Regions from separate parts of the Tenacibaculum sp. 1B UA genome, predicted to be linked through region 1. Evidence: riboswitches for the same ligand, from Rfam matches in the RefSeq annotation. Region 1 holds a riboswitch; each other region holds the start of a gene.

Region 1 (5,676 bases):
TCCTAAAGGTGTTTCTTCCAACCAATCTCCATTAAAAATGACAGGAATCCCTGTTTTTTTGATGTTTTGGTATAGTTTCGTATTTGGATGCAAAGCAAAACCAACAACGAGTTCAGGTTCAATATCAATCAACTTTTCAGTATTCATATCTTGTTCCAAGCCTAATTCAACAATGTTACCTTCGTCAATTCTATTTCTTGTTCTTTTTGAAGAAACATATTTGGTGTGCGGAAAACCAACAATAGTATTTTCAGCATTCAAAAGTTCCAACATCGGAATATGAGTAGTACTTGTAACGACCATTCTTTCAATAGGAACTTTAATTTCATTTTTAGAAAGGTTGGTTTTATCGGTAAGCGTATAAGAATATAGGTCGTGTGAGCTTTGAAAAGCCTTTTTGATCACTAATTTTTTTACTCCGTTTTCAGAAATTATATCAAAACCTTTGGCATATTTTACAGTGCTTTTGGCAGGTTTCTTTTCAGTAGTTTTTTTAGTTTCTTGCTTGCACTGTATGAACAGAAGGAATAAAGAAAAAATAAGTAAATAACGTTTCATAGTAAGATGTTTTTAGAAGTGGAAGGTTAGTATATCCCCATAGTTTAGTTTTAATTCAAATGATTTTTCCAACGGAATTTCATTCATATAAGCCCAAAGACTTCTCATTACACCAGCATGGGTAACAAGCACTATTTTTTGATGGTTTTTAGCTTTTAATTCGGTTAAAAAATCGATGGTTCTGTTGTGTAAATCGATGTAAGACTCTCCGTTTTTAGCAGGCGTTTTTACAAAATCATTCATCCAAATATCAAGTTCTTTTTTATCAATATCGTTCCATTTTTGGAGTTCCCAATCACCAAAATTGAGTTCTTTCAATCGGTTGTCAAAAATTACGTTAGCTGAAAGTTTTTCAGCCAAAAGCTTACAGCGTTGTAAGGGACTACTGTAATACGTTACATCAGCATCGTTGACAGGAACTTTTTTTAGAATATCGCTCACTTCTTCCTCAAAAGTAGTGGTAACCTCTATATCTGCTTGACCATAACATATACCTTTGGCAATATCAGGTGTGGTATGTCGTACTAAAATAACTTCCATAAGGCGAGTAGACTTAGATAAAAAACAATTTCAGCTACTTGTTGCAAAGCACCTGCGCAATCTCCTGTTTGACCTCCAATCCATTTTTTAAAGAAATGTCCCATATACAAATAGGTAAGTAATAAGGGGAGCAATACCAAAAATACTATTGGGTTTTGAAAGAAAAATAAGGGAGCTATTCCGAAAATAGCTGATATGAGTAGCGATTTACTACTCATTTGTTTGGTAGTTGGTTTTATTTTTGAGCTGTCAATATCTCTCACGTATTCATGTGTATACAACAATACAGTTGCGATAAATCGGCTAATACTGTGTCCTGAAATAATAACTAAAATTAAATTAACGGATAGGTTTTGTAAATGATATAGAGCTAAAAATTTTATAGCTAGGATAAAGACCAAACCACTAACTCCAAAAGTTCCAAGTCTGGAATCTTTCATAATGGTTAAAATCTTTTCTTTGGTCCATCCGCCACCAAAACCATCGCAAACATCGGCAAACCCATCTTCATGAAAAGCACCTGTAATCCAAATAGAACTAATCATGCTGATTACAATAGCAACATCCGTAGGAAAAATATAAGAAGAAGCGAAGTAGGCTAGTGCTGCAATGCTTCCAACTACAATTCCTACTAAAGAAAAATAACGACTGCTTTTGTTGAGTATTTCAGGAGAATGATCTACCCATTTTGGACACGGAATGCGTGTGAAAAACAATATAGCTGTTAAAAAATAATGGATTTGTCTTTTTATCATAACTAGGCTTCGCTAATATTGGCACTTTTAAAAGTAGCCATTTCGTTTAAAAAGTTCACACTCGATTGAATAATAGGAAAGGCAACCGCACAACCTGTTCCTTCACCTAAACGTAAACCTAAGTTTAAAAGTGGTTCAGCGTTTAAAAATTCTAACATTTTTTGATGTCCTTGTTCTCCTGAATTATGACAGAATATACAGTAATCTAAAATATCAGATTCCATTGCATGCCCTGCTAATAGGGCAGCAGTAACAATAAAACCATCAATAAGTAAAGTCATTTTTAAAGAAGCAGCTTCTAACATAGCACCACACATCATTACAATTTCAAATCCACCAAAAGTAGTTAAGGCTTCCATAGGTGTTGAAATAGAATCGGCGTGTAACTTATAGACTTCACATAATGTGTCGATTTTTGTTTGTAGTCCTTTGTCATCCACTCCAGTACCTCTACCTACACAGTTTTCAATAGGTGTATTGGTAAAATAACTCATTAACAAAGCCGCAGATGACGTATTGCTAATCCCCATTTCACCAAAACCAATAACATTGCAACCTTCACTATACACCTTTCTTACCAACTGTCTTCCTTTTTCCAAGGCTTCTTGGCATTGTTCTGAGGTCATAGCTTTGGTAGTACTATAATCTTGTGTTCCCTTTGCTATTTTGGCATTGGTAAGCTGTGGATGTGTTTTAAAATCAGCATTTACACCAGCATCTACAATGTTTAAATGAATGTTGTTTTGTTTACAAAACACATTAATGGCAGCACCTCCTTGCAAAAAGTTGAATACCATTTGCTGTGTAACTTCTTGAGGGTATGGACTCACCTTTCCCGTAGTAGCAATTCCATGATCCCCTGCAAAAATCACAATTGTAGGCTTTGATAACACAGGGCTCATGGTATTTTGAATTAATCCCACTTGCATGGCAATTTTTTCTAAATTGCCTAAAGCACCAATAGGCTTGGTTTTGAAGTTGATTTCTTCTTGAAGCTCGTTTTGTAGTTCTTTTGAAAGGGGAGTTATCGTTGTTGTCATGTGTTATTTTAAAGTTAAAGGAAGTCCAGATACCATAAAAGTAGCTTTATCGGCTAGTTTTGCTATGTGTTGGTTCGTCCAGCCTTGTAATTGTGTAAATTTCCTTCCAGATTCAGAATTAGCGTGTAATCCCATACCAATTTCATTAGAAATGATGATAATATTAGCGTCAATTTCAACCAATTTGTTGATTTCTTCTTTAGCAATTTTTAGCGCTTTTTCAATATCGTATTTTGTATCCACAAAGAAGTTTGTTAGCCATAATGTAACACAATCTATAACCACCGTTTGTTTTTCAGAAATTACCTTACTTAACCATTTTTCTTCCTCAACAGTGGTCCAGCGTTCATCTCTATCAGAAACATGTCTGTCAACTCGCTGCTGAAAATCTTCATCCCAAATACGAGAAGTAGCTAAGTAAATAGGAGTGTCAGATAAAGATTCGGCTAGCTTTTGAGCATAGCTACTTTTACCCGAACGTTCACCTCCTGAGATATAATATATCATGAAATCGCATTTTATGTTGACACAAAGATTGGAAAGATTTTTAATAAAAAGCAAATTAAAATAGATAACTGTTTATTTTTGCTGAACTAAAACAATGAATTATGACAGTATCTTCTTTTATGCCAGCAGTAACTCAAATGATTTATGATATGGGGTTACAAGATTATTTAAACGGAATTACTTTTGAGTGTCCAGAAGTAGCTTTAAAAGAAAAAGAAGTAGCTGTTCGATATAAGTTGGAAGGAAAAGTGTTAACGAGTAAAGAGATTACGGCTATTTTTTCTAAAACCAAGGCAGAAGGAAAGACATTGTATTATGTAGATGAACCTGTTTTAGAACGTTTAGCACCCGATATTGTTTTTACACAAGATGTTTGTGATGTTTGCCAGATAGACACAGAATCTGTGGCAAAATCAGCTTATAAATTGCCAAAGGTTCCAGAATTAATATCTATTACTCCAAACTCTTTAGAAGATGTTTTTGAGAATGCATTAACTATTGCAAAAGCAATGAAGCAGGAAGCAGTAGGAGAGGCGTATGTAAGTGGATTAAAAAAGCGTGTTTATGATATTGTTGATGTGCAACGTGAGCATAGAATCCAGTCGAAAAGTGTGATGTTATTAGAGTGGATTGATCCGTTGTTTAACTGCGGGCACTGGATTCCTCATCAAATAGGTTATGCAGGTGGAATTGATTTGTTATCGCATCCATCAGGAGATAGTATTGTAATTTCTTGGGATAAAATTGTAAAATACGATCCAGAGGTATTAATTATTGCTCCTTGCGGATATGGAATTGAGAGAACACTTGAAGATATGAAGTTTTTAGAAGAGAGAGAAGAGTGGACGTCTTTAAGAGCAGTAAAAAATAAACAAGTGTACATTGCCGATTTTGCCATGTTTACACAATCTTCAGCGGGTACTTTAGTAGAAGGAATTGAATGTTTGGCAAAAATGATTCATCCAGAGTATTATACGCTTCCAGAAAACTTACAAACAAAATTCGCAAATTATCATGATTTGATGGTTGCTAATTTATAAGAATACGATACATTTGCCGTGATTTTTGGTTTTTCTTTAATCACCTATTAAAGAAAATTAAAAGGGAATTCGGTGTAAAACCGAAGCTGTTCCCGCAACTGTAAGCTATTAAGCTTGTAACGATTACTCAAACCACTGTTTTTTAATGGGAAGGTATGTTACAAGACGCAAGCCAGGAGACCTGCCAATTATTATAATTAATTAAAACTTTCGGGATAAAAGTTTAATGTATAATGAAGGAAATAACAACAATATTCATACTGTTTTTTACGATTAATCTTTTTTCTCAAAAAGATACAATAGCTATTAACAAATTAAAAGAGGTAATAGTTAATGGGAAGAGAAATGTAGAAAAAAAACGCATTGCTACAAAAGAATTAAAGATTGGGGTGAAAGAACAGACAAAAAACCCTATTAACTTAACGAACCTTTTACGTTATAACAGTCCAATAGCTTTTAGAGATTATGGTAATGGAGGCGTAAGTACTGCACGTTTTAGAGGGACATCGGCTTCAAATACGTTGGTACTATGGAATGGAATTCCTATAAATGCTGTAGGAAGTGGACAAACAGACTTTAATGCACTTTCTGCGAGTATAAGTGATAATATTCTTGTGCAAAGTGGTGGGAATAGTACTGAATATGGTTCTGGTGCCATAGGAGGAACGGTACACTTAAAAGATGAAGTACTGTTTAAAGAACATCAAAAATTTCAATTGTTTACTTCTTATGGAAGTTACAATACATCGTCTAATTTTTTTAAAAGCTCAGTAGGAACAGATAAGTGGAGTGTAAAATTAGCTTCTACGTTTAATTATTCCGACAATGATTACACATATATCGATGAACGTTATAAAGATAGCGAAGGTAATTTACTAGCTAATGAAAATGGAAAGTACAAAAACTACGGAGTTAATTTTGTCATAGGTTATAAGTTTAGTCCTACAAACTCTTTATCGTTTTATTCGACTGCTTACTACGGAAATCGTTTGTTTTCTGATGGATTACCGAACCCGTCTGCTGGAAGTGAACGAAATGAAGATTTTAATCAAAGAAACTTACTACAGTGGAAGTATTCATTTTCTTCTCAGTTTAAACAAGAACTAAACTTAGCTTACCTAACGCAGGAATATAGGTATTACGGAAATAAAGATGCTGAAAATTACAGTTTTGGTAAGTCTAAGACTGCTTTATTAAATCACTCTTTAACTTATAAACCATCTAATGTTTTATCGT
Region 2 (5,676 bases), on a different contig from region 1:
TATCGAAATAACATTGCTATACGCATCAAACTTTTCATAAAAATTTCTTTGAATAGGCTCTCTTTCTAGTTCTTCTTTTCGATACGACAATAACAACTCATCATTTTCTGCTTTGATGGTTATCAAAGGTTCTATACACAAAAACGAATAACTATTTTCTTTACTATGATAATCTGAACTTTCTAACAGCAAACTATTCGCATACTTGTCTCTTGTTCTTAAATACAAGCTAACTGGCGTTATCATATCTGCCAATTGTTTTTTTGCTATTGTTTTAAAGGTAATTTTTTTCATTTCATTTAATATGTAAAAACAAAAAAGGCTTATCATGAGATAAGCCTTTTCGTTGTATTATAGATATAACAAGATGGTCTCACTAACGTAAGTTACGAGTTTTCCACCACCAGTTATTTAATTGTTGTTTTATCATTATGCTACAAATGTATAAAGTGATTTTGATTTTACAAACTTTTTCGCATTAAAAAATAAATAAACAATATTTAATTTACAGAAAAATCTTCTTTAGAGAAGAAAATATCTATTGGCGAGTTACCTATTCCTTTTACAGTTTTAAAAACAGATTTATCTTCATTATATATAGTGAGTATACTTTTATCTGTATCAAAAAAATCTTCTGACCCTATAACATAAACTTTACCTGTTGTAGGATGCTCTCTTATAACAGTTGTAAGCATTATTCCTTCTGTAGTTGGATTAATAAACTCTTCTGCTTTTTTTGTTTCTGTGTTAAAACGGTGAATTACTCCTGTTGACACTTCTGACCAATAAACATAACTACTTGATTCACTTATAGAAAGCATACTATTCTTATACAAATTCACTTCTGTTAATGTAACCGTTTCATCAATACCATAATCAGTTGTCAAACTTACAAACTTAGCATCTTCAACTCTTTTCTCAGTTCCTATCCAAATTTTATTGTTTTTATCTTTTAAGATTCCTGAAATTACATCATCAAATATTACTGTAGTTTTTATTGACTTATCTTTGATATTTAATACCTTCAACTCTTTATCGTCAGCAATCAATACGTTTTCTCCATCTACCAATACTCCTGATTTTGAAAACAATACTTTTGAAGAAACTCCATCAATCTTATCTTTCACTCCTTCACTTACATTAAAAAACGATAAATCATATGTTCTTCGTCTTCCTCTTCCACCAGTAGAAATGATTACTCCATCAGTTTCTGAGTACATAGCCAAGTACGAAGGGCTACTTACCTTAGATGTAGTCACTGCTACTTCTTCTGCAAGATCTTTTAAGTTTAATTTTGTAACAAAATTAGGTCCGTCTTGAGACACTATGAATAAACTATTTTCAAAATTTGTAAAAGATATTGAATTTTTATTTAGAGACTCATATACATTTGGGGTAAAAACTTGACCTTCATCTAAGTGCCCTACCACTGTTTTGTCCCCCTCATAACTTAGTATAAAAGAATTATCATAAATTGGAGTTGGTTCATGTTTCGTTGAATCACTTGAACATGAAAAAAAAACTGATATTAAACATACCAATACAATACTATAATTACGTATCATTATTATAATTAAATTTAAAGTTTCTGAAAACAAAAAAATACAAACATTATATTTCAAATGTTCTTTACTGCTTCTTCTTTTAACCCGAAAGAAAAGCAATGAATTAAATTTTGGCAGGTCTCCTGACTAACATCTTGCTACTACCTTCCCGTAAAAACAGTGGCGTAAGAAATAACAAGTATCTATAATTTTAATAGACTAAGTTTACAGTTGCGGGTACAGTTTAGGATTCTCACCTAATTCCCTTTTAATTTTCTTTACAATAAAGAAAAACCGCGGCAAATATATTTTAGTCGTAGGAAAGAAACACTAATTTTACTGTTAAAATTACACTTCCTTCTTTTTCGATAAAAGTAAACTCTCATAATTGTTATAAGAATAATTAAAAAGTAGAATAATAATAGCTTAAAACGCAAATTAAAGTTAATTAAAATCTGTTTTTCAATTTTTAAAGTTATAATATATAATCAAAAAAAGCATAATTGTTTAAAAATAAAAACATCATTCAGTTATTTGCATTATAATAAACAATAAAATTAAAATTATGTGTGGAATTGTATGTGCGTTTGATTTAAAACAATCTTCAGATAAATTAAGACCTCAATTATTAGAAATGGCTAAGAAAGTTCGCCATAGAGGTCCAGACTGGAGTGGAATTTATAGTGATGAAAAAACAATTATGGCACATGAGCGACTAGCAATTGTTGATCCTGCCTCTGGACAACAACCTCTATTTAGCCATGACCGTAGATTTGTCTTAGCTGCTAATGGAGAAATATATAATCATAAGGAAATAAGAAAGCAACTTAAGGAACAACATGAGTTTTTAACTAAATCTGATTGTGAGGTTATCTTAGCTTTATACAAAGAAAAGGGAGTTGAGTTTTTAGATGATTTAAACGGGATTTTTGGTTTTGCTGTATACGATTCAATTACGGATGAATATTTAGTTGCCCGTGACCATATGGGAATTATTCCTTTATACATGGGGTGGGATAAACACGGAACTTTTTATGTGGCTTCTGAGTTAAAAGCGCTAGAAGGAGTTTGTAACAAAATCGAAATTTTTCCTCCAGGACACTATTATACGCGTGAAGATGGTTTGCAAAAATGGTATTCTCGTGATTGGATGGAATACGAAGCTGTGAAAGACAATAAGACCTCCATAGATGAAGTTCGTGATGCTTTAGAAGCCGCTGTTCATAGGCAACTAATGAGTGATGTACCTTATGGAGTATTACTTTCTGGTGGATTGGATTCTTCCATTACCTCTGCTATTGCAAAAAAATATGCTGCTAAACGTGTAGAATCTGGTGATAAAGATGCTGCTTGGTATCCACAATTACATTCATTTTCTATTGGTTTAGAAGGCTCACCTGATTTAGCTGCAGCTAAAAAAGTATCGGAGTATATTGATACTATTCATCATGAAATAACCTTTACTATTCAAGAAGGCTTAGACGCAATAAAAGATGTTATTTACAACTTGGAAACTTACGATATTACAACAGTTCGTGCCTCTACTCCAATGTATTTAATGGCACGTGTTATTAAATCTATGGGAATAAAAATGGTCTTATCTGGCGAAGGTGCTGATGAACTTTTTGGAGGATATTTATACTTCCATAAAGCCCCTAACGCAGAAGAATTTCACAAAGAAACTGTACGAAAATTAGATAAATTATACCAATACGACTGTTTACGTGCTAACAAAAGCTTAATGGCCTGGGGAATTGAGGGACGTGTTCCGTTTTTAGACAAAGAGTTTATGGATGTAGCAATGCGTATTAACCCAGAAGACAAAATGATTAATGGTGAACGTATGGAGAAATGGGTATTACGTAAAGCTTTTGAGAGCTATTTACCAAAAGAAGTAGCTTGGAGACAAAAAGAACAATTTTCTGATGGAGTTGGCTACAACTGGATTGATACCTTAAAAGAAGTTGTAGAAGCTGCTATTACTAAGGAAATGATGGCAAATGCTCCACATCGTTTTCCTACGCAAACACCAAGAACCAAAGAAGAATATTATTATCGTTCAATATTTGAAGAACACTTCCCAAGTGAAACTGCTGCTTTAACAGTTCCTTCTGTTCCTTCAATTGCCTGTAGTAGTCCTACAGCACTAGCATGGGATAAAAGTTTTCAAAACCAAAACGAACCTTCAGGTAGAGCTATTAAGACTGTACATGAAGACGCTTACTAAGAGTAATTCTTAGTTTATTTTCAAATTTTAGTTGTAAAAAACCTCGCCAATAAGCGAGGTTTTTGTTATTCTTTTAAATTTATTTTTTAATTTGGAGCTACATAAAAAGGAGATAAATTTATCTTAGCATTTCTTCTAGCACCATAATAATTATTGTAACTCTTATTTTTTTCAATTGTATAAAAAGAATCTACATAATCATCATTATTAGCATACCAGCTATCAGGCATCGCTTGAATTATTGCTCCAGCAACCTGTCCCAAAACATTAACCCAAGGTTGCGTAGAAACTGTTCCTATAATTTGAAAAACTCCATTTACAATAGCAGAAACTAAGTCTTTATAATTTGTATTGTCATCTTTTTCAAATAACTGAATATTTGCTGCTTGATATTGATAATCATCCCAAAACAATAATATTTGATTCGGGTAATAATCAGTATCATCATGATCTAAATAATACATAGGTATTATCTTAATTTCAGGATTATTTTTACTATCCTTAATCCCTGATGTTATAGCGTACACCTCAGCAGCTCCACTTACCCAAGGCTCTTCATCATCATTTAATCTAATCTTATCTAATTTCGTAGTTTCTAAACCTGTATTTCTAGCAGATTTAGCATTAAAATCAAATGAAGAATTTAAAAACCTCTCATTTTGAACTCCTCCTTCTTGAAGATACTTATTCATATAAGCAACTTCTTTCTTCAAGGTCTCAAAACCATCGGTTTCAATAATTATTACTGTTTGACTTGGTGCTTCTTTAGGGTCAAGATAAACAACTTCTTTATTTATTGTATAAGCCTCAACTCTTTTCCATGTTTTCTCATCTCCTTCAGGAGCAAAAGAAAACAACACATCAGAAAGATTATCTATTCTTTTTCCATTATGCATCCAAACCTCTAAAATCTCTATTTTGTCAGGAGCAGCTTCTTTAGAAGCTCTATTTTCTAACGTTGTTGTTTTAGAAGCTAATGATTTGTATGCTTCTTCACCACCTACAAATTCAGAAGTTTGCTCTAAAATTTTAGACATCGAAACGCTAGGTTGCTGATTAATCAATAGCTCCACAGCTTTTTCTTTAAAACTTTGATTTTTCATTAAATCAATGAATTGAAAAGCAGCTTCCTTCTTATTTACTAAATCAGAAGTTTGCTGTTCTACTAAATTGTCAGAACCAGTAACTAATTCTTCAGAATTGTTACAACCAATAAACAACATCGAAGCTAATAAAGCTCCAAATAAAATTCGGGGGGTTTTCATTTTTAAAAAAATTTAATTTGTTAATATTGACATCAATAATAACAAAAAGCACTACAAAAACCATAAAAAACGTTAAATATTTATTAAAAAATAACACAAAACACATTAAATAGTATTTTATACACATTTATTTAACACTTAAACAACAAATACTCAAATTATTTATTTATACAATAATTTTTAAGACATATAAGCAATCTTAAAAAAAAGAAGATTTACAAAAGCTACCCAAAAGTTATAAAAATTAATTTAAAAGTGTTTTTAGCTCTTTTAAGCGGTTTTTTATTTTTAAAGCAATTGTTAATAAAACACCATAAAAATCGCTTAAAAACTTTAATTTAAGCTTTTAAAGTTGTAAATTTGTGAGGTAACTATAATCGCTTTCGAGCGATTTTTTTATGATAAAGACTTTAATTTAATTCTCTTTATAATGAGCGAAGAAAAAAAACATAATTATTCTGCCGATAGTATTCAGGCGTTAGAAGGAATGGAGCATGTACGTATGCGTCCTTCCATGTATATTGGTGATGTTGGAGTACGTGGTTTACACCATTTAGTATATGAGGTAGTAGACAACTCTATTGATGAAGCTTTAGCTGGTCATTGTGACACCATTGATGTTACTATAAATGAAGATAAT
Region 3 (5,676 bases), on a different contig from region 1:
AAAAACTACACAGTTTGCTTTAGAAAATTGGTGGTTAACTGACTTTTTAGCTTTTCAAAACCAAAAACACGCTAACTTTACCATAGAAACAGTTGAAAACTCTGAAATTTTGTCAATCTCCTTTTCAAAATATAACGAGTTATTAAATAAGTTTCCCTTATTAGAAAAATATTTTAGAAGTATATATGAAACCGCATACGGAGCTGCTTTAATGCGTTTAAAATATATTAACAGTTACTCTAAAGAAGATATCTTTTTTAGATTTAGAAAAGACTTCCCTGATTTTGTACAACGAGTTCCTCAATTTTTGCTAGCTAGTTTTTTAGGGCTAACTCCTGAATACTTAAGTGAAATTAAAAGAAAATAACTTTTCTTAAGCCAGTTTATTTTTTACTAAAACCTACTTAACTACCTTTGTACTTATATTAATTTAAGGGCATAATAGCATTATGAAAAATATGAAAAAACTTGTCGTAGTTGGCGGCGGGTTTGCTGGATTAGAATTTATAAAAGGATTAGGAAATTCAGAAAATTATCAGATTATTTTAGTAGATAGTAACAACTACAATTTCTTCCCTCCTTTAATCTACCAAGTATCCACAGGTTTTATGGAACCTTCTGCAATTAGTTATCCATTCAGAAAAATTTTAAGAAAATTTAAAAACGCTCGTTTTCGACTGGGTACTCTTGAAAAAATTGTTCCAGAAGAAAATAAAATAGTCGTAAGTAATGGAGAAATAGCATACGACATCCTAGTAATGGCAACTGGTACAGAGAGTAACTTTTTTGGAAACAAAAACATTGAAAAGTACAGTTTACCTATGAAAACCATTAGTGATGCGCTGTCTCTTAGAAATGTTATTTTAACTCGATTTGACCGAGCTACAAGAATTCACAACCCAGAAGAAAGAAAAAAGTGTTTAACTTTTGTTATTGCTGGCGCAGGTCCTACAGGTGTTGAACTTTCAGGGATTTTATCCGAGATTAAAACTTCAATTATCATAAAAGACTACCCTGAACTAGACGAAAATGATTTTGGAGAAATTCACCTTATTGATGGTCAAAGCTCTGTATTAGCTCCAATGTCCAAAAGAGCACAAGAATATACCTCTAAGAAATTAAGTGAACTTGGGGTAACTTTGACAATGGACACCATGGTTAATGATTTTGATGGTGAAACTGTGTATTTATCAAACGGAGAAAAAATACATACTAAAAACCTTATATGGGCAGCTGGTGTGTCTGCTAAAACATTTGATGGTTTTTCAAAGGAGAGTTTTGGTGCTGGTAGAAGGTTAAAAACAAATCAGTTCAACCTAGTACATTCATATGATAACATTTATGCTTTAGGGGACTGTGCTTTGATTTTAGGAGACAAAAACTATCCTAAAGGACATCCTCAATTAGCACAACCTGCATTACAACAAGCTAGAAACTTAGCTAAAAATCTTTCTAGAAAAAATAGTAACTGGAAGACTTTTCAATACAATGATAAAGGTTCATTAGCTATTATTGGACGAAATAAGGCTGTACTTGATTTCCCTGGGCAAAAACAATCTTTAAAAGGTTTTGTTGCTTGGTTAATTTGGATTTTTGTACACATTATGGGACTTGTAAACTTCAAAAACAAAGTAAGAACACTCTATAACTGGTTAGGCTATTACATATATAAAGACCAATACTTTAGAATGATTATTAAACCTACTCAAAGAGATACTAAATAAAAACACACATGAAAAACCTAAGTATTGTAGTAATTTTAATTTTTGCAATTATTACTGTTAGTTGTAATTCAGAAAAATCAAAAACCAACAAAAAAACTGATCAAGTTGTATCTCCATCTGATACTCTAACTAAACATTTAAAACCATTTAATCCTGATTTACCAACTATTGGGCTTTTAATGTTTAACGGAGTTTTACAAGGAGAAGTTATAGCAACATCAGATGTATTTGGAAAAGTAGACAAAGAGGGCAAACAACTTTTTAATGTAGTAGCGATAGCTGAAATAGCTAAACCTATTACTACCGAAGAAGGAATGCATTTTGTTCCAGACTACACTTTTGATAATTGCCCCAAACTAACAGCTTTATTTGTTCCAAGTGCTTACGATATGTATACGCAGGTGCATAATGATAAAATTGTAGATTTTATAAAAACAAAAAATCAAGAGACCCAATACACTGTTAGTAATTGTGCTGGTGCTAACTTAATTGGTAAATCTGGTATAGCTGATGGCCATAAAATTGTAACATGGATTGGTGGTGGTAAACAACTACAAAAAGATTACCCTAATTTAAAAGTTCAAAACGACAGCTTGGTAACTTTTGTTAAAGATGGTAAGTTTTTATCTTCAAACGGAAATTTAGCTAGTTATATCTCAGCGTTAGAACTTCTCGAAATTATGACAAGTACCGAACATAGAAAATTTGTTGAAAGCTATCTATACTTAGATCAACTTAAAAACTGGGAAAAATAACAAAATTTAAAATCTTGTTAAAGCTCAAGAAGCATCAGTATACTGATGCTTTTTTTATTACCAGTTCTAAAAAAATAATACATACATTTACCCCGATAAGTTCTTTACATACTTCATCAACCGAAAAGGTTTTACTTAGCTGTAGATTAATAGGGAATCGTGTGCAAATCACGAACTGTCGCGCAACTGTAAGTAACACACCAAAAGTTTTTATCCTAGTATATCCACTGCAAAAGCGGGAAGGATGATAAAAACTGTTATAAGTCAGGAGACCTGCCTATTCGGATATTGACAATGCTTTCGCGATTTGAAGCCTTTGGGTCATACCGATGATATATTTTTAACGCACACTTTCGCTTATGAAATGCTGTGCTTTTTTGGTATGTCATTATTTTTTCCTCAAACATCACATCGTTTTTTAGCATTGCGAAGCATCTAAAAGAACTTTTAAAATTAATGTTTAATTATAAAAGTTAAAAAGAAATGCAAACGCACATTCTTGGCTATCCGCGTATTGGTAGCAACAGAGAACTCAAAAAAGCCTGCGAGCAATATTGGTCGGGCAAAACAAGTTCACAGGAACTTCTTGAAACAGGAAGAAACATCTGTCAACAAAACTGGAAAACACAACAAGAAGCAGGTATAGACCTTATTCCTTGTAATGATTTTTCTTATTACGATCAAGTGTTAGATATGACACTCAGCGTTGGTGCTATCCCTAAACGTTACAACGAAGTAGCTTTAAAAGCTTCAAACTCTGAACTAGATCTCTATTTCGCCATGGCAAGAGGGTATCAAAAAGATGAACTTGATATTACTGCTATGGAAATGACTAAGTGGTTTGACACTAACTACCATTATATCGTTCCAGAGTTTTATAAAGACCAAGAGTTTAAACTATTTTCTAACAAAATTATTAATGAATTTGTTGGTGCTAAACAATTAAGGATTAATGCTAAACCTGTAATTATTGGTTTAGTTAGCTACCTTCTTTTAGGTAAAGAAAAAGAAGAGGGGTTTAATAAGTTAGATTTAGCCTCAAAACTACTTCCTGTGTATATGGAAATTCTTCAAGAGCTTCAAGCACAAGGTGCAAAATATATTCAATTTGATGAGCCTTTTTTAGCGTTAGACCTAAACGAAAAAGCTAAAGAAACCTATCAATTTATCTATAATGAAATTAGAAGGAAGTTTCCTATTTTAAAATTTATAGTTACCACTTACTTTGAAGGTTTAAAAGACAATCTTTCATTAGCTAACACACTTCCTATCGATACATTACATATCGACTTAGTTCGTTGTGAATACCAATTAGACGATGTATTAAGCACTCTTTCTGAAGACAAGTCTCTATCGTTAGGTATTGTAGATGGAAGAAACATTTGGAAAAACGACTTTGAAAAATCGTTACAACTTATTCAAAAAGCAACCGATAGATTAGGCTCTGACAGAATCTTTATTGCTTCCTCATGTTCTTTATTACATTCTCCTTGCGATTTAGAACTAGAAACATCTTTAGATAATGATATTAAACAATGGCTTGCTTTCGCTAAGCAAAAACTTACAGAAGTAAATTTGTTAAAACAGTTATCTGAAGATACTACTGATAAAGCTATTTTGAATGCTTTTGAAGAAAACAAAAAAGCTATCGCAAGTAGAAAATCTTCAGCTTTGATTCATCATAACGACGTAAAACAACGTATTGATGCTATTACTGAAACTGATTCTCGAAGAAAAAATAGCTTTTCTGTTCGTAAAGAAGCGCAAGAAAAAGTATTGAATTTACCATTATTCCCTACTACAACCATTGGTTCATTTCCCCAAACTAAAGAAGTAAGAAGCTGGAGAGCACAATTTAAAAAAGGTACTTTAAATAGTGAGGAATATAAATATTTACTAAAGAAAGAAACTCAAAAAACCATTCAATGGCAAGAAAAAATAGGTCTTGATGTTTTGGTTCATGGTGAGTATGAGCGAAACGACATGGTAGAGTATTTTGGTGAACAACTTGCAGGAGTTACATTTACTAAAAAAGGCTGGGTTCAAAGTTATGGTAGCCGCTGTGTGAAGCCTCCTATTATTTACGGTGATGTTTACCGCCCCCATCCAATGACTGTTTATTGGTCACAGTACGCACAATCTTTAACTAATAATTGGGTTAAAGGAATGTTAACAGGACCTGTTACCATTTTACAATGGTCTTTTGTACGCGATGACCAGCCTCGTTCAACTACCTGTAAACAAATTGCATTAGCTATTCGAGATGAAGTTGCTGATCTTGAAAAAGCAGGCATCCGAATTATTCAAATTGATGAACCAGCTATAAGAGAAGGACTTCCTCTACGAAAATCAGGTTGGAATGATTATCTAAAATGGGCTGTTGAAGCTTTTAAAATTTCATCATGCGGTGTAGATGATGCTACACAAATACATACACACATGTGCTATTCAGAGTTTAATGACATTATTCAAAACATTGCTGATATGGATGCTGATGTTATTACGATTGAATGCTCTCGTTCTCAAATGGAACTATTAAATGCTTTTGCTGATTTTAAATATCCAAATGAAATTGGCCCTGGAGTATATGACATTCATTCACCTAGAGTTCCTTCTATTCAAGAAATGCTTGAACTCTTACACAAAGCTCAAAAAGTTATTCCAGCCGCCCAGCTTTGGGTAAATCCTGATTGTGGTCTTAAAACCAGACATTGGGATGAAACAGAAAAAGCTTTACTTGCTATGGTTTCGGCTGCAAAAGAAGCTTCATTAAGGTACAATACTAATACACTGGAAACTATTACCTAACAGCTGACTAATTATAAAGTGCCCAAAAACACAAAACTTTTTGGGCACTAATTATCATATAAACTCCCACTAAAAATGACCACAGAAGAAAAAATAATACAATCGGAAACACGTATTTTTAAAGCCGTATTTCCAAACACAACAAATCATTATGATACACTGTTCGGAGGAACTGCCATGCAATTAATGGATGAAGTTGCTTTTATTACTGCGACACGGTTTTGTAGACAAAAAGTTGTAACTGTAAGTAGTGATAAAATTGATTTTAAAAAACCAATTCCTGCTGGAACTATTATTGAATTAGCAGGAAAAGTTAGCTATATAGGTAACAAAAGTTTGAAAGTTACCGTTAAAATTTTCACTGAACAGATGTACTCACATCATAGAGA

The links. Region 1 has a riboswitch for cobalamin ahead of MK851_RS14865 (TonB-dependent receptor plug domain-containing protein). Riboswitches for the same ligand answer to the same signal wherever they lie in the genome.
Region 2: it holds a riboswitch for cobalamin, as region 1 does, so the genes downstream of both, MK851_RS04385 (hypothetical protein) here and MK851_RS14865 (TonB-dependent receptor plug domain-containing protein) in region 1, are expected to answer to the same signal.
Region 3: it holds a riboswitch for cobalamin, as region 1 does, so the genes downstream of both, metE (5-methyltetrahydropteroyltriglutamate--homocysteine S-methyltransferase) here and MK851_RS14865 (TonB-dependent receptor plug domain-containing protein) in region 1, are expected to answer to the same signal.

Annotation. Positions count from the first base shown of each region.
Region 1 is NZ_JAKVUA010000027.1:20,646-26,321, forward strand. Features, by position in the region: gene MK851_RS14835 (ABC transporter substrate-binding protein) at 1-558, opposite strand, end outside; gene cobC (alpha-ribazole phosphatase) at 571-1,098, opposite strand; gene MK851_RS14845 (adenosylcobinamide-GDP ribazoletransferase) at 1,083-1,853, opposite strand; gene cobT (nicotinate-nucleotide--dimethylbenzimidazole phosphoribosyltransferase) at 1,856-2,893, opposite strand; gene MK851_RS14855 (bifunctional adenosylcobinamide kinase/adenosylcobinamide-phosphate guanylyltransferase) at 2,897-3,400, opposite strand; gene MK851_RS14860 (ABC transporter substrate-binding protein) at 3,502-4,440, shown strand; cobalamin riboswitch at 4,450-4,644, shown strand; gene MK851_RS14865 (TonB-dependent receptor plug domain-containing protein) at 4,674-5,676, shown strand, end outside.
Region 2 is NZ_JAKVUA010000003.1:63,664-69,339, forward strand. Features, by position in the region: gene MK851_RS04380 (anthranilate synthase component I family protein) at 1-294, opposite strand, end outside; gene MK851_RS04385 (hypothetical protein) at 501-1,565, opposite strand; cobalamin riboswitch at 1,660-1,858, opposite strand; gene asnB (asparagine synthase B) at 2,110-3,771, shown strand; gene MK851_RS04395 (DUF3103 family protein) at 3,858-5,036, opposite strand; gene gyrB (DNA topoisomerase (ATP-hydrolyzing) subunit B) at 5,467-5,676, shown strand, end outside.
Region 3 is NZ_JAKVUA010000003.1:188,901-194,576, forward strand. Features, by position in the region: gene MK851_RS04995 (hypothetical protein) at 110-367, shown strand; gene MK851_RS05000 (NAD(P)/FAD-dependent oxidoreductase) at 450-1,724, shown strand; gene MK851_RS05005 (DJ-1/PfpI family protein) at 1,733-2,479, shown strand; cobalamin riboswitch at 2,589-2,775, shown strand; gene metE (5-methyltetrahydropteroyltriglutamate--homocysteine S-methyltransferase) at 2,963-5,287, shown strand; gene MK851_RS05015 (acyl-CoA thioesterase) at 5,363-5,676, shown strand, end outside.